DNA from 2 places in the Glaciecola sp. 2405UD65-10 genome. Region 2 is predicted to be linked to the other one. Evidence: riboswitches for the same ligand, from Rfam matches in the RefSeq annotation. Region 2 holds a riboswitch; the other holds the start of a gene.
What was found. A riboswitch is a leader RNA that binds a small molecule or an ion and turns the genes downstream of it on or off. The one in region 2 is predicted to bind thiamine pyrophosphate.
Positions count from the first base shown of each region.

Region 1: it holds a riboswitch for thiamine pyrophosphate, as region 2 does, so the genes downstream of both, ACOI22_RS05165 (TonB-dependent receptor) here and thiD (bifunctional hydroxymethylpyrimidine kinase/phosphomethylpyrimidine kinase) in region 2, are expected to answer to the same signal.

Region 1 covers NZ_JBMEUF010000001.1:1,122,503-1,132,583, forward strand. The annotation lists gene ACOI22_RS05140 (hypothetical protein) at 1-201, opposite strand, end outside; tRNA gene ACOI22_RS05145 (tRNA-Trp) at 250-326, opposite strand; gene ACOI22_RS05150 (phosphotransferase) at 373-1,203, opposite strand; gene pnuC (nicotinamide riboside transporter PnuC) at 1,190-1,804, opposite strand; gene ACOI22_RS05160 (YkoF family thiamine/hydroxymethylpyrimidine-binding protein) at 1,804-2,061, opposite strand; gene ACOI22_RS05165 (TonB-dependent receptor) at 2,065-4,158, opposite strand; TPP riboswitch at 4,207-4,306, opposite strand; gene ACOI22_RS05170 (acyl-CoA thioesterase) at 4,380-4,799, opposite strand; gene ACOI22_RS05175 (GNAT family N-acetyltransferase) at 4,901-7,033, shown strand; gene ACOI22_RS05180 (tetratricopeptide repeat protein) at 7,095-8,381, opposite strand; gene ACOI22_RS05185 (energy transducer TonB) at 8,391-9,002, opposite strand; gene ACOI22_RS05190 (ExbD/TolR family protein) at 9,005-9,403, opposite strand; gene ACOI22_RS05195 (MotA/TolQ/ExbB proton channel family protein) at 9,415-9,939, opposite strand; gene ACOI22_RS05200 (MotA/TolQ/ExbB proton channel family protein) at 9,941-10,081, opposite strand, start outside.
Region 2 covers NZ_JBMEUF010000002.1:641,783-651,863, reverse strand. The annotation lists gene ACOI22_RS14945 (sodium:solute symporter family transporter) at 1-1,127, opposite strand, end outside; gene tenA (thiaminase II) at 1,135-1,833, opposite strand; gene ACOI22_RS14935 (HesA/MoeB/ThiF family protein) at 1,886-2,896, opposite strand; gene ACOI22_RS14930 (thiamine phosphate synthase) at 2,893-3,513, opposite strand; gene ACOI22_RS14925 (thiazole synthase) at 3,540-4,313, opposite strand; gene thiS (sulfur carrier protein ThiS) at 4,316-4,537, opposite strand; gene ACOI22_RS14915 (FAD-dependent oxidoreductase) at 4,513-5,532, opposite strand; gene thiD (bifunctional hydroxymethylpyrimidine kinase/phosphomethylpyrimidine kinase) at 5,536-6,366, opposite strand; TPP riboswitch at 6,434-6,539, opposite strand; gene ACOI22_RS14905 (mandelate racemase/muconate lactonizing enzyme family protein) at 6,773-7,945, shown strand; gene ACOI22_RS14900 (TonB-dependent receptor domain-containing protein) at 8,009-10,081, shown strand, end outside.

The sequences.
Region 1 (10,081 bases), on a different contig from region 2:
TAAAATATTGAGTTCAGCATCGTATTTAGGCGTTTGTGCATCAAATACGCACTTATCAAGACTAATTCCTAGTATAAGACAAACGTCTTCTAACCATGGGAGTTCATCAACTGCAATTTGCTCTACATCTTGATATACGTCAATTCCAAGGGTTTGTAATTGAGCATAAAATTGTGCTTCTTGTTGTGAGTTTGCTGGCATAAGTTATCCATACCTTGAACGCTGTAACATTTACTTTAACAAGAAAAGTGGCAGGGGTGGAGGGACTCGAACCCCCAACCATCGGTTTTGGAGACCGCTGTTCTACCAATTCGAACTACACCCCTAAAATGGACGTGCATTATAACCACACCTAAAAATAAATAAAGTACTTTATGCGGGCTTTTTATCAATCCCAACAGAAATGTACCATAGCTTGCTGGTAAAGCGTACGAACTTGAACACCTTTTGTACATTTTCCCATACTTGCGTGGAACATTGATTCGATAACTTTGCATATTCGTCACAAAGTAGCCTAGTGCCCCGTTCATCTAATTGATTAATAGATGCACAATTTGCTATATCAAAATACCTACATCCGCACGCCGCATATTCCCAGTCAATAATCGTATCGCTGTTTATGCAAAGATGGTCAATATTTAAATCGTTGTGACACAATACATATTCGCTCTTATTTACAGCTTCGTACTCAATATAGGCAGCTTTCATAAGTGCTAATTCTGAATGCAGCGCGTCGTTAATATTCAGGATGTGTGTCATATAGCTATCCCAATGATCACACAAAGGTAGAATAGGTGCAGAAATAAACGTGCTATGCACATTATAAAGCGAATCAGCTAAACGTTTGAATGCATCTGGCACATCAATAATTTGCTGGCCGTTGCGTAAATCACTTAGCCATTGCTCAAAGTATAGTTCGCTATCATCACTTAGCAACAAGGGCTGAGGCGCTAAACCCAACACGGCAAGCTCTTGTTGCAATGTAAAAACCTCAGTTCTATTAATGGGTAGAATATTTGGCTGACTAAAAACCTTCATTAATACCGAGTGCTGACCGTCACTCACTTTAAAGTTTTTGTTAATGGTGCCAGCAAAAATATGTTCTATATTGAAATTAGCACTGCTAACATCCACAAGCTCAAACTCTTGCAGTAATTGCATCACCCGTTTTAGTTCTGTAGAGCTAAGATTATCCGACTGCATGTTTTAACTCATTTTCACTATAAGTAGCAAGCCATTGATTAAGGCCTTTTAAGGCAATCAGTATGTACACGAACATCAACAATATAGATAAATACAATTCAGTTTCTATTAATAAATAAATGCTTGCGGTATTAATCACTGTCCAGTAAATCCAGTTTTCGAGTTTCTTTTTAACAGTTAAATATGTAGTGGTCAGCGAAAACACCGTGATGATAATATCAATAAGCAGCAAATCGTATAATAGCCAGTAACTTGCACAAAGATATATAAACCCACTAGCGGCTATACCACCAACAATAATGGCCATGTGTAAATTAAATGACATACGTGAAATTTCTAGGCTATCTAGGCCCTTCCTACGCCAAGTTATAAAGCCCCATAATGCCATGCCTACATAATAAACATTCAGTAAGGTTTGAAAAACCAAACTTACGTCCCAGTAAATAAATGCATATAAAATGGTGCCAAGAAATCCAAATGGCCAACACCAGCTTGATTCCTCGGCAGCTAACCATACGTAGGTAACAGCGGCAAGTACGGCAAACACTTCTATAATACTTTGCTGTTGCCATTGTTCACTTATAATGGTCCAAATTTCCATTAAGGCTTAAGGCCCATGTGTGATGAGTTTAAGAATTTACAAACAAATACTGCTTGTTTCGTTTCTTCGTAAGTTCTTTTCATTTCGCGTTGCAAAACCTGCATAACATGGTCGTAATCACCGCTTATAAGCGTGCTAGTATGAGTGGTTGATACAAATAACTTAACATCGCTGTTTAATCGGTCAATAAAGGCCTGAATATACGAAACATACTGTTCATTTAATGGATAAAGTGAAATTTCTACACCTAATTGCATTGATTACTCCCAAGTATAACTAAAGCTTAAGCCAACTTGTCTTTCTTGGCCAAATTGATAATACGGTTCAACAAAAGCGTATTCATCTCGTGGATCGTTACTAAATCCGCCAAAACCACGTGTATATATATCTCTATCAAACACGTTTTTGACCCACAACTGAACGCTATAGCTGCTCGCTGAATATGTCAGCTCAGTATTAACAACCACAGTAAATGGTGAACGCTCGTCATGGCCATTTGAGAAACGATGATCGTCTTTAATGTTAGCATCTATAAACCACGTAAACTGTTCATTAATGTCAAATGAAGATGATACATAAGCAGTATACTTAGGCGCTTGTGCCTGTTCACGCTTATCAATAAAGGTCCCATCTAGCTGTGTATAGTCACTAATAGTGGCGTCAAGATAACCGGCATTAAATTGCATAAGCCACGCATCGCTTAAATTCCAAGTTGTTGCTAGCTCAATCCCCTGGTTCACGCCCTTGCCTGAATTGCCAATAGCATCTGTAAATGAAGTAATTACTTGACCGTTTTCATCACTTTCTAAAAACGTTACAAAATCATCTACTTGGGCGTCATCTCGTTTCATATAGAAAAACGTTAAGTTAATGTTCGCCATGTTATCAAATGCGCTTCCCTTAATACCGGCTTCGTAATTCATATTGTATTCAGGGTCGAAAGACTTGTTCTCTTCACTAAGTCGTGGGTCAATATTAAATCCACCTGCCTTGTAGCCTCTTGAAATACTGGCAAACACAAAGTTTCCACCTAAGTCATAATCTACACTTAATACGCCAGCGAACAAATTGTCATCTATGCGGGCAACGAAGGCGTCACTGTCATTAAAGTCGGCTTCGAAATTTTCAGCTCTAGCAGCAAAAGTGACATTCATTTTAGCAGATGCTGGATACACGTATTGACCATAAATCGCCATGGTTGATGGTGTGTAGGAACTAAAATAGTCAGCATCGGCATAAGTATAAAAACGAGCTAGGTCTTCTTCTTGATTCGTAATGGACGCACCTAATAAATAATTTGCCTCACTACTTGAGTTTGATGACGCAAACTTAAGATCTAAGCCTTGTCGTAGAATTTCACGGTCGTATTGATCAAACGAAGTATAACCGAAAGGGTGAAACCCCGTGTAAGTCCAATCTTCATCATAAGCGTAGCCTGTGTCTACATCTACTGAATATATGCTTGCCTGAAAACTATGGGATGCAAAATCATGTGACAATTTTATACTGGCAGCGGTGGCATCTGCATTGTCGAAGCCCGGTGCATCTGACTGCGTGACATTGTCATTATCAAGCGAAAAGGCATCATAGCCATTAGCGATATCAAAATGGTAAAAATTAATATCTAGTTGTGTGTCTTTAGCAACACTCACATTAAAAAGTGCACTCGCACTCGTTTCATCAATGCCGTTAGTGTCATCTCTTCCTAAAAATTCATTTTTTACAAAGCCGTCTGCTTGCGTGTTTTGTATCGCTACGCGAGCATTTACAGAGTCATTTAGCGAATTTGAATATACGCCTGATAAACGGTATTCACCGTATTGCGCAATACCAGCAGAAACCTTCGCGTAAAGTGTATCAGTAGGTTTGTTGCTAACAATTTTAACAATACCACCTAAGCTGTTCATGCCTGTAGCCACTGATTGCGGCCCACTTAGCACTTCTACTTGCTGCGCATCAAATATTGTGGCTAACGAACCAATGCCCGAAATATCAATATCATCAAGTAGCAAGCCTACTGAAGGATTTATGGGTTCGGCAAATTGTGAGCGCTCACCTATTCCTCTAATTTGAATATACTTTCCACGAGATGCCCCGGCACTGAAATTTAAATTAGGTGTGGTAGCAATTAAATCTTGTAAATGACGTGCTTTACGAGAATTAATTGTGCTTTGGTCAATAACAAGCGCACTTGTTGGCAACTCTGAAAGCTTACGTTGCGAAATGTCTGCAGTAACTTGAATAACTTCAACTTCGCCAATGTCGTCATTAGACTGTGCATAGGCAGAAGATGCAACCGTTAAGGCTAAGGCGCTAAAAAGTATTGTTTTTTTGTAAGGTATGTTTTGTGTCATTTAGGATCTCTTCAAACTCAGAAAAGATCCGGTGCATCGCGGCAGGTAAAAGGCAGATTTGGCCATTCCTACGCCGGTACTAACCGGATCAGGTAACTAAGGGTTCTGTGTAGTCTCAGCGAAATAAATCGCACCCCTTGGCTCGTTGCATTGCTTAATATGCAGTGCGCCGCAATAGTATCACCTTAAAGTACTTTGGCAAGATGTTGATTCTATTTATTTTATTCTTTGCGTAAATTAAGAGAAATCAGTTCATCTTGCGTTTGCTTAGCTAACATCTCCATACTTTTCCCATGAGGAACCGGCATACGTGTATCGGGGTCTACTACTACAAATACGATGTCATCGGCTAGGCAAATCGTTTTTTTGGTAGCCTTATTACGCACTAAGCAAGTAACCGTAATAGAAGTTCTGCCCACCTTTTTAGTAGCCAATCCAAATTCAACAATATCACCTTGTATAGCGGGTGCTTCAAATGAAATTTCACCGATATGCTTAGTGACTAAAAAGTTGGTATCGAGCTGACAAATAGCAAAAATAGCGGCTTCTTCGTCAATCCATTCTAATGCTCGCCCACCGAATAAAGCGTTCGCGTAATTTAAGTCATTGGGCATAACTAATCTACGAGATAAAAAATGCATAATTTGAATATATCCTTGTATGATATGGCAATTGGAAAATAGGGCTTAGGTAATAAGCTTAGTACATTAGGTATCGGAACATGGCAGGTAAAATATAAAAAATGTCTATTTGTGAATTCACACTATGGTTAAAAAAATATCGCCAAAGCCCACATCACAGAACATTAGTTAACCTATCCTTACCTGACAAAGAGGCGGCACTATACCTGAATTGCGTGGCAGAGCAATATTCAAACATTGTACTTTTCTCTACGACCTATTCTACTGAACTACTCAAGCAAGTGCCAATAGAAGCATGCCCGCAACATCAAATAAAACAACACTTGGGTACGCAGCTTGATGCCATTGTGTTTGACGCTCGCCAAGGCATTGATTTAACTGCGCTCTATAGTGCTACCGGGCTAGTTAGACATGCTGGAATAATTATTGTTTTATGTCCATTAAATATGCCTAACAAGCCTGAAGAATATAAACCTATCCCTTTTAGCTATGGGGATGAACATACCCAAGCAAATTTTCTACGCAAATATTACCAATCATTACTTGTTGCAGATTTGCCATTGATTGAACAAGAACGTTGTTATTTACCGGCACCTGTAGAAATTACTAAACGCATAGTTAAAAGTGACAACACTGATATTCTTTTGTCTGATGAGCAGGAAAAGATCAGAAGAGAAATTATTGAACATGTTGGCAGTGAATGTAAGCACGTTATTTTAGGTAGCCGCGGCAGAGGTAAATCAACACTTTTAGGTAACATTGCATTTAATATTCAACATCATTTAGGCTATGAAGTAATTGTTAGTGCACCAAATAAACGCCAAATTGATGCAATGCAGAATCACTATAACGCGCTTATTGAAAATGCCAATCTGCCTAATCAAACTTTACATTTTATTCCGCCCGATCAATGCTGCGACTTAGCAAGTAAGCAATACGTATTAATAGTTGATGAAATGGCGTCTATAGCACCGGCTTTATTACGCGCTATGCTGGTTAATTATAAAACCGTTATTCTAGCTGGCACAACCGCGGGTTATGAAGGCAGTGGGCAAGGCTTCATCCAGCGTTTACTTCCGCAAGTTAACAGTATTTATGATACAAAAATTCATCGACTGCATCGGCCTTTTAGGTGGTTGGAAAATGATCCCATTGAGACATATTTTGATCAATTACTTTGCGCCGCTCCAAAGGCCACACCTGACATCACTTCCCAAAATGCTGGCAATAACGCTGTTAAATTTGAAGCGCATAAAACACAGTTTACTTGGATTGATAAACAACAATTAGTCAACAATGAGCATTTGTATTGTGCCGTGTTCGGTCTATTACAATCAGCGCATTACCAAACAACGCCAAACGATATTGTGCGTATACTTGATTCATCTGACCATATTGTAGGGCTTACAAGCGCTTTTATTGATAATCAATTAATAGTAATAGGTGCTGTCGTTGCGATTATAGAAGGCGGTGAAGTTTTACAAGCATTATCAACAGAAATTAGCCTAGGTAATCGGCGTGTACAGGGGCAGTTAACACCGCAGAGTTTAGCCTTATTGTTACAAGATGAAGCGTACGCCACTATGCGTTACTTAAGAATCACTAGAATTGCTGTATTACACACCTATCGAAATTGCCAAGTAGGGACTCAAATGCTACGTGAATGCTTAGCGTATGCTAAAAACAAACATATTGATTGGGTATCGAGCTCATTTGGTTTAAATGAAGAACTGCTAAATTTTTGGAGAAAATCAGAATTTACCCTTTCCAAGATTGGTAATCGCACCGATACTGCAAGTGGCACAAATAGTGTGATTGTAGTGAAGCAAGTTACCAAAACCTCGGCACATTATTTGAAGCTTATTCAGGCGAAATTACATATAGATACGCAGTTCTACGCATTTTTATACTCAAGTACAAAGCAGACGAAGCAAGAAGAAAATTATTTAAGGCTGTTATCAAGCCCCCTAGTAAAAAAGGAATTAACTAATCTAGTCAATATTTTAAACAGCGAAGAGTACATTTCCATTATTCAAAAAATTATGCAAAACCTTTTACAGGGTAGAGTCCGTTTTGAACAAGCTAGTTCAGCTGTTTTAGCTTTTGCGTTAAAAGACAAAGAAAATAACAATCTAGCTACCATCCCGCAGAAGCTTGTTCAATATAACAAAAAGGGACAACACAAATCAGATAAGCTACAAGTAGAAAAAGAAATACTTCACTTGTTAAATTAAAATCTTCATAGGCAATAAAAAAGCCCGCTATAGTAGCGGGCTTTTTATTTAAGAAATTAACTTAAATCTTAATTCCACGATTGTCAGCTTTACCTTTGATGTAAGGTAACCATGCATTCGCTGAACGGCGTAAAGAAGGATCTTTCATAGCTTCACGTGCATGCACGTTAGCTTGACGGAAATCACCGTCATAGAAATACGCTTGCATTAATGCATAATGCACACTTCCCTGCTCTTCGCTTCTATTTTCTAAAGAATTCTTAAGTGCTCTAATTGCACCTTTATAATCTTCAGCATCAAGAAGCATTACACCTTGTTTTTCGTAATACTCTTCAGAAGGTTCTTTCTGAGCGGCTTGACCGTAATACTTGGCGGCTTCTTTAAATTCACGCGCTTGACGATAAACACCAGCTAAGCCAGCTAAATCATCAGCGTCTGTATCTAACAAACCTTCTTCCATGTACTTTCTAGTCAACTCAGCTGACTTCCAAGGAATATCTTGAGCAGCATATAGTTGTGCCATTGATCTGAATTCAGACTTTTTAGACAAGAAACCTTGTCTGTAAGCTAGTTCAAATGTAGCCAATGCTGAGGAATAATCTTCAACCAACATGTAGAAGAAACCAAGACGTGACCAGTATTCTTTTTCTTCAGGGAATAATTCAACTAAAATTTCCCCTGTTGAAACTGCGCCTTTATAGTTTTTCGTTTCATGATAAGCATTGATTTTTAAGTTATATGGATTTTTGCTAGGTTCTTCATACAAGCTTATTGCTTTGTCTGCAGCATCTAGCACTTTATCGTATTCTTTAGTTTCAGTGTAAACCTTGGCAATTTTAGTCCAGGTGTCACCGTCTTCTTTACACGTAAATTCCATCCACTTTTTATACCAAACTACCGCTTTTTCATATTTTTCTTCTTGTAGTGACAAGTCACCCACAAGTTTCAATATATCAGCTTGGTCTTTATCGTTTAGTTCGTTGCGCGAAGCAGCCGATTCTAGCAATGAAAGCGCTTCGTCTTGTTTACCTTCTTCAGCAACTAATAATTGGCCAAGAAAACGTTCAACAGTTGATTTGTCAAACGGTTCTTTTGCATCAATATCACGTAGCATAGTCATAGCTTGAGCTACGCGTGATTTTTCTTCCAACTCTTCGTTTAAGTAAACTTCGTAAGCGGCTTGTAGCTTTTTACCGGCACGCTCACCTAATAATTTAGTCTTTGGTTTTTCATAACCAGGACAAACTATTGGAGATGATTGCTGTGAAAACGCTAGACTTGAATAAGAAGTCATTGCCAACATGCTAGTCGCTACTAATATTTTATTAATTTTAGTCATTCTATTCATGGGTAATAATTATCCGTTATCCAAAGTGAAATCTAGTCTAACCTTAAGGCCAGGTTGTCTGATAGCTACGCCATCTTCAACTTTAGGCTTGTATTTCCACTTACGTAAAGCTCGTTTTGCTTCACGGTCAAAAATACGCTTAGGGTCAGCATCAATTACTTCTACATCTTCAACGCCACCAACTTCGTTAATAGTAAATGAAAGTTGAACCCAACCTTCTTTACCATCACGAGCTGCTTCAGGTGGATACTTAGGGTCAATACGGAAGATAGGTGTAGCTTCACCATCTTGCATTGCTCCAATTCCACCAATGTTTACACCAACCGCACCTGTATCAACAGATGGGATGTTTAAACTAAAGCCAGTCATGTCAGGTTCCGAAGTGTCTGGTTCAACAACTTCAACCTTTGGTGGCTCTTGTGGCGGCGGCGGTGGCGGTGGCGGAGTACGCACTCGCGTGTTCGTCGCTTCGTCAGGCTCTTGCATTATAATGTTGATAACAGGCGGTGGTGGTGGCTGTTCGCCAGGCTCACCGGTATTTTCAACTAATTTAGCCATTATATAAAATAAACCAAATGCTACTGCAGCGCCTAATATGATAGATCCAATCAATCTCAACATAGTTATTCCCTCACTGCTATAGCTACGGCATCTACACCCGCTGCTTTCACTTGGTCCATTACTTGAATAACCACACCGTGTTTTGCTTTTTCATCAGCTTGGATGAAAACCGCATCGGTAGGTTGTTCTAGTAGCAATTTCTCAAGGTTTGCGCGTACAGACTCAACTGATATTTCGCGGCGGTCAATCCACACATCACCATCTTCAGTTACCGCAATAAATATATTTGCGTTTTTAAATTTGGTAGCGGTTTGACCTTCTGGTTTAAATACATCAACACCAGCTTGCTTAACAAATACAGTTGTTACAATGAAGAAAATCAGCATGATAAACACGATGTCTAGCATCGGCGTCATGTCAATTGCTGCATCTTCTTCTTCTTCTCTAACTTTACGTCCCATAACAACCTCGCTTAATGATGTGGAAGACTATCTACTAACTTTTCTTTCAGGACTTTTGCTTTCGCTTCAAGGCGAGAACTAAAGAACAATCCAGATAAAGCTGCAACCATTCCTGCCATAGTAGGGATTGTTGCCATAGAGATACCACCAGCCATCAATCTAGGGTTACCAGTACCTTGGGTTGCCATGGTTTCAAATACACCAATCATTCCCGTTACTGTACCTAATAATCCTATTAGAGGGCACATTGCGACTAAAGTTCTGATAATTAACAGTCTAGCTGTTAATCCATCATTAGCTTCCGAAATCCATGCGTCACGAATTCTATGCGCATACCAAGAGGTAGTGTCGGTTCTAGCATCCCAATCAGAAATAATTTTATTTCTGATTTTTGGAAATACCGACGTTAAATACCAATAACGCTCAATCATTAAAGCCCACATTAGAAAGAGCGCGGCAGCAACGAAATAAAGAACGTCACCACCGGTTGCGATGAATTCCCTGACAGATTCCCATAATCCGACTAGGGTCAACATATTATACTTTCTCCGTCTCAGCGTGTGATGCAATAACGCCCGCTGTTTGCTCATCTAAGATGTGCACGATAGATTTGCTACGACCAGCAACAATGCTGTGCATTAGGATAAGAGGTAATGCTGCAATAATACCCTGTGCCGT
Region 2 (10,081 bases):
GAGGCAATAAATGTAGCGATTATTGAGGTAACTACCAGCAAAATACAGGAAACAAGTCGTAAGCGCTGTTGTTTGATTGACGGCAGAATTCTGTATAGGTCAACTATGAATAGGCTTTGCAATGCACTCATTGTTGAGTCGGCGCTACTCATAATAAGCGCAAGGCCAAAAAAGATCATGCCAATTAATAGCCAGTAAGGTGCATCAACTAATATCACACTAAACAACGCAGTAGAGCCAGCCCCAGGCAGCGATAAACCAACAAAGGCCAAACCAAATAAGCCTAAAGCAAATATAATTGGAAAGCTTGCGAGGCCGCTAAAAATAAAGCCATTGCGAATAGCTTTGTTATTTTTCGCCGCAAATATACGTTGCCACGTACCTTGGTAAAACAAGCCTGTTAAGCACACCGCCAAAAAGAAAGTAATGCCGGTTTGCATTCCGTTACTGTCAAAAGGATTAAGTAAATGAGGAGCTTGGTTTTGCAAACCGTTTAATGCAGGTGTAAAACCATCGCTAGCTTGCCATCCAAGAACGAGTATTAACAGTATAAAAGGTAAAATTACTAACATTTGAATGCGGTCGGTAAATATTGAAACTTTAAGCCCACCATATAAGGTGTAAAGCAAAGTAAAAAACGTCACAATTGAGGCAGTAAGCCACAAAGGTACAGGGGCCAATATTGCTACCATTTGCGCTATGCCCGTGAGCCCCGCCGTTAACCCAATAAATAAATAAAACAGCATAATAAATAGAACAAATAAGTACACGCTTGTACCATATCGAGCATTCACAAATTCAGTTAAGGTGTGGCCGTTTGGCATGATTTTTCGAATTCTTGCGCCCAAAGGGATCATTAATAAATTGGGCAGTAATGAACCTAAGGCATAACCCAATATAGCTCCTATACCCCCCCAAGTAGCAGATTCTGCCGGACCAAACAATATCCACGTTCCCATGCTAGTAGCCACTAGGGTATAAAAAGTGGCTTGGCTGGTTTGGCTATTGCGTGCCACTATAAAATCATCTAATCCGTCTTTCGTTCGATAAGCAAATAAAAATCCTACTAGAGCAAACAAAGCACCAAAGAAAACTAGCCAACTTAATGCGGTTAAAAAAGAAATCATATTTCGCCTATTGCTTGCCGGCTCTTAAGCCCATGCTCCAAAAGTTAGCTTCAAGCTCTGCGGCTTTAGTAAAGCGTGCTTGCATTTTTGGCCAGCGAGGGCTTTCATGGGGCGCATCGCCAACTCGGCTAGCAATTGCCATATCTAGCAAGTTTCCTACACTGATACATACATTTTGAAAGTCTTCGCCTGCATATGTGTTTATCCATTTCTCATAGGGGTGGCCTGAATAGACTTGGTCTTTTAATCGTATGCCTATTTCACCATAGCCAAAAGCGCAAGGAGCAAGCGCTAGAAGTAGGTCAAGGAAGTCGCCCTGCAAGCCGGCATCAAGCACGTAGCGTGTATACGCAATGGTTTCTAACTCTTCGCTTGCGGTGTACAAAGATTTTTCTTCAATACCCTGAGCGGCGCAGGTTTGAATATGCAAAGAAAACTCTTTGTTGATTAGCGAGTCAACGGTGGCCGCGCATAAACGCATTTCTTCTATTGATTCAGCTTTAACCACGCCTAAAGCCCATGCGCGGGCATAATGAACAAGATAAACGTAATCTTGCACCATATAGTGCAGAAAACTCGCTTGAGGTAACGCGCCTTTGCCTAATTCGCTTACAAAGTCGTGTGCAATATAGGCTTCCCACTTTGTTTCGCATCCTGCGCGTAACATTGAAAACGCTTTGCCATAATTAGGTATTTGCTGTGTCATGATTACATCCTTTTATTGTATGTGCTTGAATAATAATTAAATGGGTAGTGTATTAATGTTTAGGGCCATTTAAAGGGGCTTCGCCCATGGCAACTAAGGAAATATTTCCCTGCCAATATTGTTGTAACATGCGCGCCGCGCGCCATGCTGTTAAGCCAGTTTTACAGGCAATAATTGCGTGTTGTTTCGTCTTAGGGCTGAGTTTGTGCTGTGCAAAATCATCAAGAGTCGCATAGTGAACCTTTGGCTTTGTATCAATGCCTTTGGCGCTAATATTGTTCGAATGCGTTCTTAAATCCACTACCCAATCTTCCTGATTGATATCGCTTGCATCAACGAAACGCAAAGAATCATCAATATTGGGCTCGGGGGCGTCATCAAAGCGAAACGAAGTTTGAGTTAAGTTGCGCAAATCGATATTTAATAATTGCCCAAGCGGGGAGGGCTGCAATTTTAATAAAATGTTTAAAGCAAATTGCGCTTGCATACAGCCTAGGGTTCCCACAACCGGGCCCATTACACCTGCTGAAGAACAATTTGGGGCATGTTCAGGAAGTTCGGGAAATACGGCGCGCAGTGATGGGCTTTGATGGCAAAATCCACCAATGTACCCGGTAAACCCAAGGGCAGACGCCGACACCAAAGGAATAGAGTTACTCAAACAATAATCAGATAATGTATAACTCACGGCAAAGTTGTCAGCGCAGTCAAGCACTACATCCACTTTATTACACATCTGTGCAACGTTCTTTGGCGTAAGATGAAAGTTGTGAGTTTCTATTACAGCGTGCTTATTTATACCGTGAAGATGGCCTAACGCGCATTCTACTTTCGCTTTGTTTATATCCGCTTCTTTGTATAGTACTTGCCGATGTAAGTTAGATAATGACACTTTGTCGCCGTCAACCAATGTTAGGCGGCCAAGGCCTGCGCCCACTAAATAGGGCAAGGCCGCACTGCCTAAACCGCCAGCACCCACCACCAAAATATGTGCCTTTTCCAGTTGTGTTTGCCCATTAGTGCCAACATCCGCTAAGCTGATTTGGCGCGCATATCGGCTCATGTATTTGCTACTCTATTCGCTGTATTACATGCTTCTATCCATTGTTTAACTCTTTCTTCTGGATGTTCATGAAGAGTAATATCGGTTACCGCTGAAACAATATCAGCGCCTGCGTCAAATGCGCCAGGCGCTCTGGTTACCGACATGCCGCCAATAGCAACTAAAGGGATTGTGCCTATTTTTTGCTTCCATTCACTAACTTTATCTAAGCCTTGTTCGTGCCATTTCATTTTTTTCAGAATAGTGGGATACACAGGCCCTAGGGCAATGTAATCAGGTTGTTGCTGCAGGGCTATTTGCAGCTCGGTTTCATCATGTGTGCTTATACCGAGTTTTAACCCGGCTTTTTTAATTTCAGCTACATTTGCCGCTTCTAAATCTTCTTGGCCCAAATGTACCCACTTGCAGCCTAGTTCAATGGCAAGTTGCCAATAGTCATTCACAACCAATGTGCAATTATATTGATCACAAATTTTCATTGCTTCTATGATTTCAGATCTAAGTACCTCTTCACTGCAATCTTTAATGCGCAGTTGAACCAACTTAATGCCTAGCGGTACTAGCCGTGCTAGCCATTCACTACTGTCGAAAATAGGGTAAAAACAAGGTAGTTGCATATTTAATTCCGTATCAATAGATTTCGTTAATCTAAAAAAGCTTTGCCTAAAACCGGCGTAGAGGGTGATGCCATATCGCGCACCTGCATAGGATCTGCTGTATTCGCTAGCTGGCCCGCCTGAATGGCTAATGAAAAAGCCTCTGCCATCATTGCTGGGTCACCGGCTTTAGACACGGCTGTGTTTAACAATATAGCGTCCATGCCAAGCTCCATTGCTTGAGTTGCCTGGCTAGGAAGGCCTAGGCCGGCATCTATCACAAGTGGAATATCAGGATAATGGGCGCGTAAAGCGCGTAGCCCAAACACATTATTTAAACCCATTCCTGAGCCAATAGGTGCTCCCCAAGGCATGAGAACCCTGCAACCAGCATCAATCAGCCTATCTGCTACCACTAAATCTTCTGTGGTATATGGAAATACCTGAAACCCTTCCTCGTTTAGAATACGAGCCGCTTCCACTAAGCGAAAAACATCGGGTTGCAAGGTATCTTCTTCACCAATCACCTCAAGTTTAATCCACCGAGTATTAAATATTTCACGCGCCATATGGGCAGTGGTAACCGCCTCTTTAACCGTATGACAACCTGCTGTATTTGGTAATATGTGAACATTTAACTTTTGAATTAACTGCCAAAAATCCTGACCGGCTTTGTTGTCACTGGCTTCTCGCCGTAAAGAAACGGTAGCAACACTGGCCTGGCTTCGCTTAAATGCTTCAGCAAGAATAGCCGGAGATGGATACTGTGAAGTACCAAGCATAAAAGGATTATTAAGGCTTACATCGTAAAATTTCTTCACGCTTAACCTCCTTGCATGGGGGCAAGAATCTCAATTCGATCCCCTTCTTCTATAAGCTTGTTGTACCTATTTTGTTGGGCAACAAAGCATCCGTTAACGGCGGTTGCCACGGTGGCATTCGAGTATCCTTTTTCCTCTAACAAATCAGCAAGAGAATCAGAATGACATGTTACTGATTCACTGTTTACTTGTATTTTTTTCATGTGCTTAGCTCTTGTTTGCATGTTGTAAGCCATTGGGGCTTGGTGCCTAGATGAATATAGTCGGCCAGCATAGTTGCTAGCATAGGGGCAAGTAAAAAACCATGGCGATATAGGCCATTGGCACGAATAACTTGCCCTTGATGACTAATTTTAGGAAGGTTATCGCTAAATGCGGGGCGGCTATCTACGCCAATTTCTAATATCTCAGCTTCACCAAAAGCGGGGTTAAGCGCATAAGCGGCATTGAGTAACTCCATTACAGAACGAACGGTAGCTTGCTGTTTAGCGCTGCTTTCAATCATGGTAGCGCCAAGCATGTATATACCATCGCCGCGCGGTACAATGTATAGGGGAATACGCGGGTGCAATAAACGGATTGGCCGGGTTAAATGTAAACTTGTGCACCGCAAAATGAGCATTTCGCCTTTTACTCCGCGTAAATTGGGGGTATCAGGTTTGGCTTTAATACCTCTGCAATCAATTACAAGCGTATCTTTGTTAAAAGCCTTGAGATCTGCTTTTTGGTAAGTGAACTGAACGCCCTTGTTAACCAATGAGGTTTTTAGCGCTTGCAAGCACTCGCGAGGGGCCAAGTGAGCTTCGTTATTATAAAGCAGGCCTTGTGAAAAGCGCTCGTCTAAATCAGGTTCTAAATTTGTAATTTTGGCTGCATCTAATACTTCGTATGCTTCGGTGCGTTTTGCGAAGCGCCGTAGTTCTGACTGGTCACGATTCAGCGCTAGTACCAAGGTACCTTTTTGCGTTACTAATCCGGTATTCTGTTGCCACCAACTAGCCGCTTTTTTACCATGATACACTACGGCATCTTCAGCGCTTTCACCTTCACAATAGGGCGCTAGCATGCCACCTGCCCACCATGAGCATGAAGCTGGGCCAGGCTCGCTTTGTTGCTCAAAAATGCTGGGCATAATGCCTCTTTTTACAAGCTCAGTTGCTATGCAAAGCCCTGCAACACCAGCGCCTACTATGCTTACACTGCGGTATGCGTTCATCATAAATTATTGTTTCCACCAGTGATAAAAGTGGTGAACAGGCCCATGGCCATGGCCTACGTCAAGTTGGTCTGCGCATAAAATAGCGTTGTGCAAATAATTGTGAGACAAACTTACAGCCTCAGCCATGGTGCTTCCATTTGCCAAGTAAGCCGCAATGCTTGAGGAGTAGGTGCAACCCGTACCATGAGTGTTTTTAGTTGGTACGCGTGTTGAAGTCAGGTTTATTGGCTCAGGTACATCAAGCCCAAGCAATACGTCAGTGCATGTGGTATCCGTGCCATGGCCACCTTTTAATAAGATATTTTTTGCGCCTAGTGTAAGCAGATCATGGGCGAATGAAGACAAATCTTCTTGTTTTATATGCGTATTACTTGGTAAACCCAATAGAACCATTGCTTCTGGATAATTAGGGGTAACTATATCTGCGCGCGGAATGAGTACTTCTTTTAAAGCAGCTACCGCGTCAGGCTGTAATAAGGCGTTGCCAGATTTAGATACCATTACAGGATCAAGTACAATACTTCCTGTGAAGTCTTTCAGCGCTTGCGCTACAGCAATAATTAATTCGGCTGAAAATAACATTCCAATTTTAATTGCGCGCACATCAAGATCATTAAGCACCGCCAATATTTGTGCTGTTACCACATCAATGGGTACCGCATGCACATGGCTGAGGCTAGTTGTATTTTGAGCGGTGACGGCCGTTATTACGCTGGCCCCGTAAACACCATTAGCAGAAAATGCTTTCAGATCGGCTTGAATACCGGCGCCGCCGCCGCTGTCAGAGCCCGCAATGGTTAATGCAATTGGCGGTTTATTAGAAAAATTTGGCATTATTATCACTTAATTTTATTAAGCGACATAGGGCAATAGTGCACGAGAAGATACAAGCGAAGGAATGCATAATATCGTGTCCGTTCCCTACGCCGATATTATTCGGATCAGGTTCACCGGGTTGATCTGCGATCTCTCAGCCTAAATAAATTTAAGCACCCCGACGGACTAATGCCATAAAGAATAGAGAACTTCATTTGAGTAGTCAAATAAGCTGCACATCAATTTATAAACCAGCCACAATTTACAAGTATTTTACAAAAAACAAATAAAAATATTGCAATATAAACATCATATGTTTATATTTAATACATATGATGTTTATATCTTTAGTATGTAGTTTTTGTCCAAGGCTAGGTTTAAACGAAACAATGACTGTAATGTCATTCACTAGGTGTGAAGCAATATGAAAATTAAGAGTGTAAAAACCTACCATCTTAGATGTCACCTTGAAAACCCGTTTGGGTTTTCTCAATGGTTTTATGATCAACGCAATGTGTTACTGGTAGAAGTTAACACCGAGAACGGCCTTACTGGATGGGGCGAATGTTACGGTCCTGCTGAAATTATTCAAACTGCTGTAGAGAAATTTTACGCACCTAAAATACTTGGAATGGACGCAACTGGAACAGAGGCTATTTGGCATCATATGTGGCGGTCTTCATTAGATTTTTCACGATCGGGTGTAATGATGGCGGCTATGTCAGGTATTGACATGGCATTGTGGGATGTAAAAGGTAAATTTCTTAAACAAAGCGTTAGTCAGTTGATGGGGGGCGCGGTTAAATCTTTAGTTCCTTGTTACGCTACCGGTATGTATTACCAAGATTTGCCAGAAGAACAATTATTAAAAGCCTTGATTGAAGAAGGTGTTGGTTATGCCAACCAAGGTTTCAAAGCAATGAAGATTAAAGTGGGCAAAAATATTGAGTTTGATAAGAAACTGATCACTGGCCTTCGTAAAGCACTACCTCACACAGTACTCGCCGCAGATTCCAACCATGCATACGATTTACCTGAAGCAATTCATATTGCCAAAGTGCTTGATGAAAACAACTACGCATGGTTTGAAGAGCCCTTATCACCTGAGCATCCTAATCTTTTTGCCAAATTACATAGCAAAGCGAATATTGCCATTGCCACTGGAGAGTGCGAACAAACACGTTATGGTTTTCAGCGCTTAATTGATGCCGGTGGTGTGCAGTTGGTACAGGCTGATTTGGCCTATTGTGGTGGACCTAGCGAAGCATTAAAAATCAGAGCTATTGCTTCAGCAAAAGGCCTTAATATGATTCCCCATGTTTGGGGTACACAACTTAACTTAGCCGCAGCAACGCATTTTTTAGCCACAGCATATCCAGAGCCAGGACGGTCAGAAACGCAAACGCTTTACCTTGAATACGATCGCACTGAAAACCCTCTTCGAGACAATATCTATAAAACTGAAGTGAAAGTCGAAAATGGTCAAGCGGTGGTGCCAACTTCACCAGGTTTAGGTGTTGAAATTAACCAAACTAAAATGAAAGATTACGTGGTATCGCAGACCGAAACCACTATGGCTGGCGAACCTAAACATTAAATTACTCGCTAAAAATACTAATTAATATAAATAACACACAACACAAAAACGTGGAGAAACCACATGAAGAAAAATTTTAAGTTAAATGCTGTTTCGGCGGTAGTTTTAGCATCACTTTTTTGCGTATCAGCAGCAGCACAAGAAGTTGATAACGAAGATAAAAAAAAGCAATTAAAAGACAGCAATAAAACGGCTGTTGAGCAAGCTGACACGATAAATGATGAGGAAGCCGTTGAAGTAATAGAAGTAAGTGGCTTTAGAGGAAGTGTGTTAAAAGCGATAAACTCTAAACGTTTTAATGACGCAGTGACAGATTCTATCCATGCTGAAGATGTTGGAAAATCAACAGACCAAAACATAGCTGATGCGCTATCTAGAATTACAGGCGTATCGGTACAAGAAGAGGCTGGTGAAGGTACTCGTATTTCAGTGCGTGGTGCGGGGCCTGGACAAAACCAAATTTCAATCAATGGTATTGCGCTAACAGGAGGCTTATCTGATGGCGCTGCAGGTGGAAATGGTACGGCGAATAACAGTGTTGATTTAAGTTCTTTTTCTGCTGATATTTTATCGTCAATTGATGTGGTGAAAACAGCCGCTGCTGACCAGGATGAAGGTTCATTAGGGGCTAATGTTAACCTAAAAACCTTGCGTCCGTTGAGCTTAAATAAACCTCGCCGTAGCTTTACGGTAGAAGGACGCTATAACGAATTTGCAGATGACAACGATTGGCGTGCAAATGTAAGCATTTCAGATAAATTTTTCGATGATTCATTTGGCATAATTTTTACAGCTTCACATGATATCCAAAACACGCGCACTGACAGAATAAATACTAATTGGGAGCAAGGTACTTTACCTATTAGTGATCTAGATTTAGATCAAGGTAGGGGGATAAGAACTGCCACCGACCTCGCTACTGGTGCACCTATTCGGGTACAAGGCTTTCAACGAGATGGCACAGGAAATCTAATATTGGATGACAGCGGTAATCCAATTCTTAATCCTATAAGTGACCTGATGGATTTAGACGAATCAACTCAGCGTTTGGTTGAGGGTGAGCTAAATGTGCTAGCACGTGATGGTATGAACTTTGGCTTAAATACAGATCAGCGCAAACGAACTTCCTTGTCTACAGGGCTTCAATGGAGACCTAGTGACAAAACAGAAATTCAATTAGATATAACGCATACAGCACAAGAAATACTGGTTGATAATCAATCGTTGAATTTCAATATGTCCCCATCGATTCTTATTCACCCTGATGACGACAATACAGCGCTTAACGTTGTTGATTTAAGAACCAATACTTTAGTTACGTCAACCAGCCGTTCTAATTCGGGTGGTTGGAATAGGGTACAAGGGCGCCGTGATTTAGAAACAAATGTGGCGACCTTAGATATTGAACATAGCTTTACCGATAATTTACAAATGAATGTGCTCGCAGGATATTCAAAAAGTACGGATGAAACTCCTGGACCCAAAGATCCGGAACGTTGGTTATCTATCAGTACAGCAACTTGGGGAACAACGGGCCGTCAAATTGTTGAAGGGCAGCCTAGCGAAATCCTTGAATTGGTTGGTTATGATTGCAGTCAGGGCTCATTGGCTAACTGTGATTACTTTACGGGAATGACCAATGCTGAGTTTGATGCATTTGACGGAACCGTAAACTCGGTTACTAGTCGTTTTAATCCATTTGATGTGAGTGCTATGCACCTTGGTGGGATCAATTTTCGCCAAAATGAAATGACTGACGAAAACAAATCATTGTTCGTAAATTTTGACTACGCTTTAGACTATGAACATCTTACATCATTTGAATTTGGTGCTAAGTGGTCGAATAGAGATAGGGTTGTAAATGTACAAAACAACAATATTACGAATGGCAATGGATTGGTAGATTTCAGCGACCCAGACGCAGACCCGCAATCTAGTATTTTTTCCAGTATACGTGTTGCTGACTTCCTATCTGGCGAAGCTTTCCCGTATGATAATTTCGGCGAAGATATAGATGCAAATCGTTCACACCCCTTGTTTGGTGGATGGGCACAAATTGATGCTTTGCGAGCCCTTGAACTGGTAGCAGGAAAGCCTGCCGAAGATGTTGGCGTAAAGCGTTCAACCGCAGGTAGC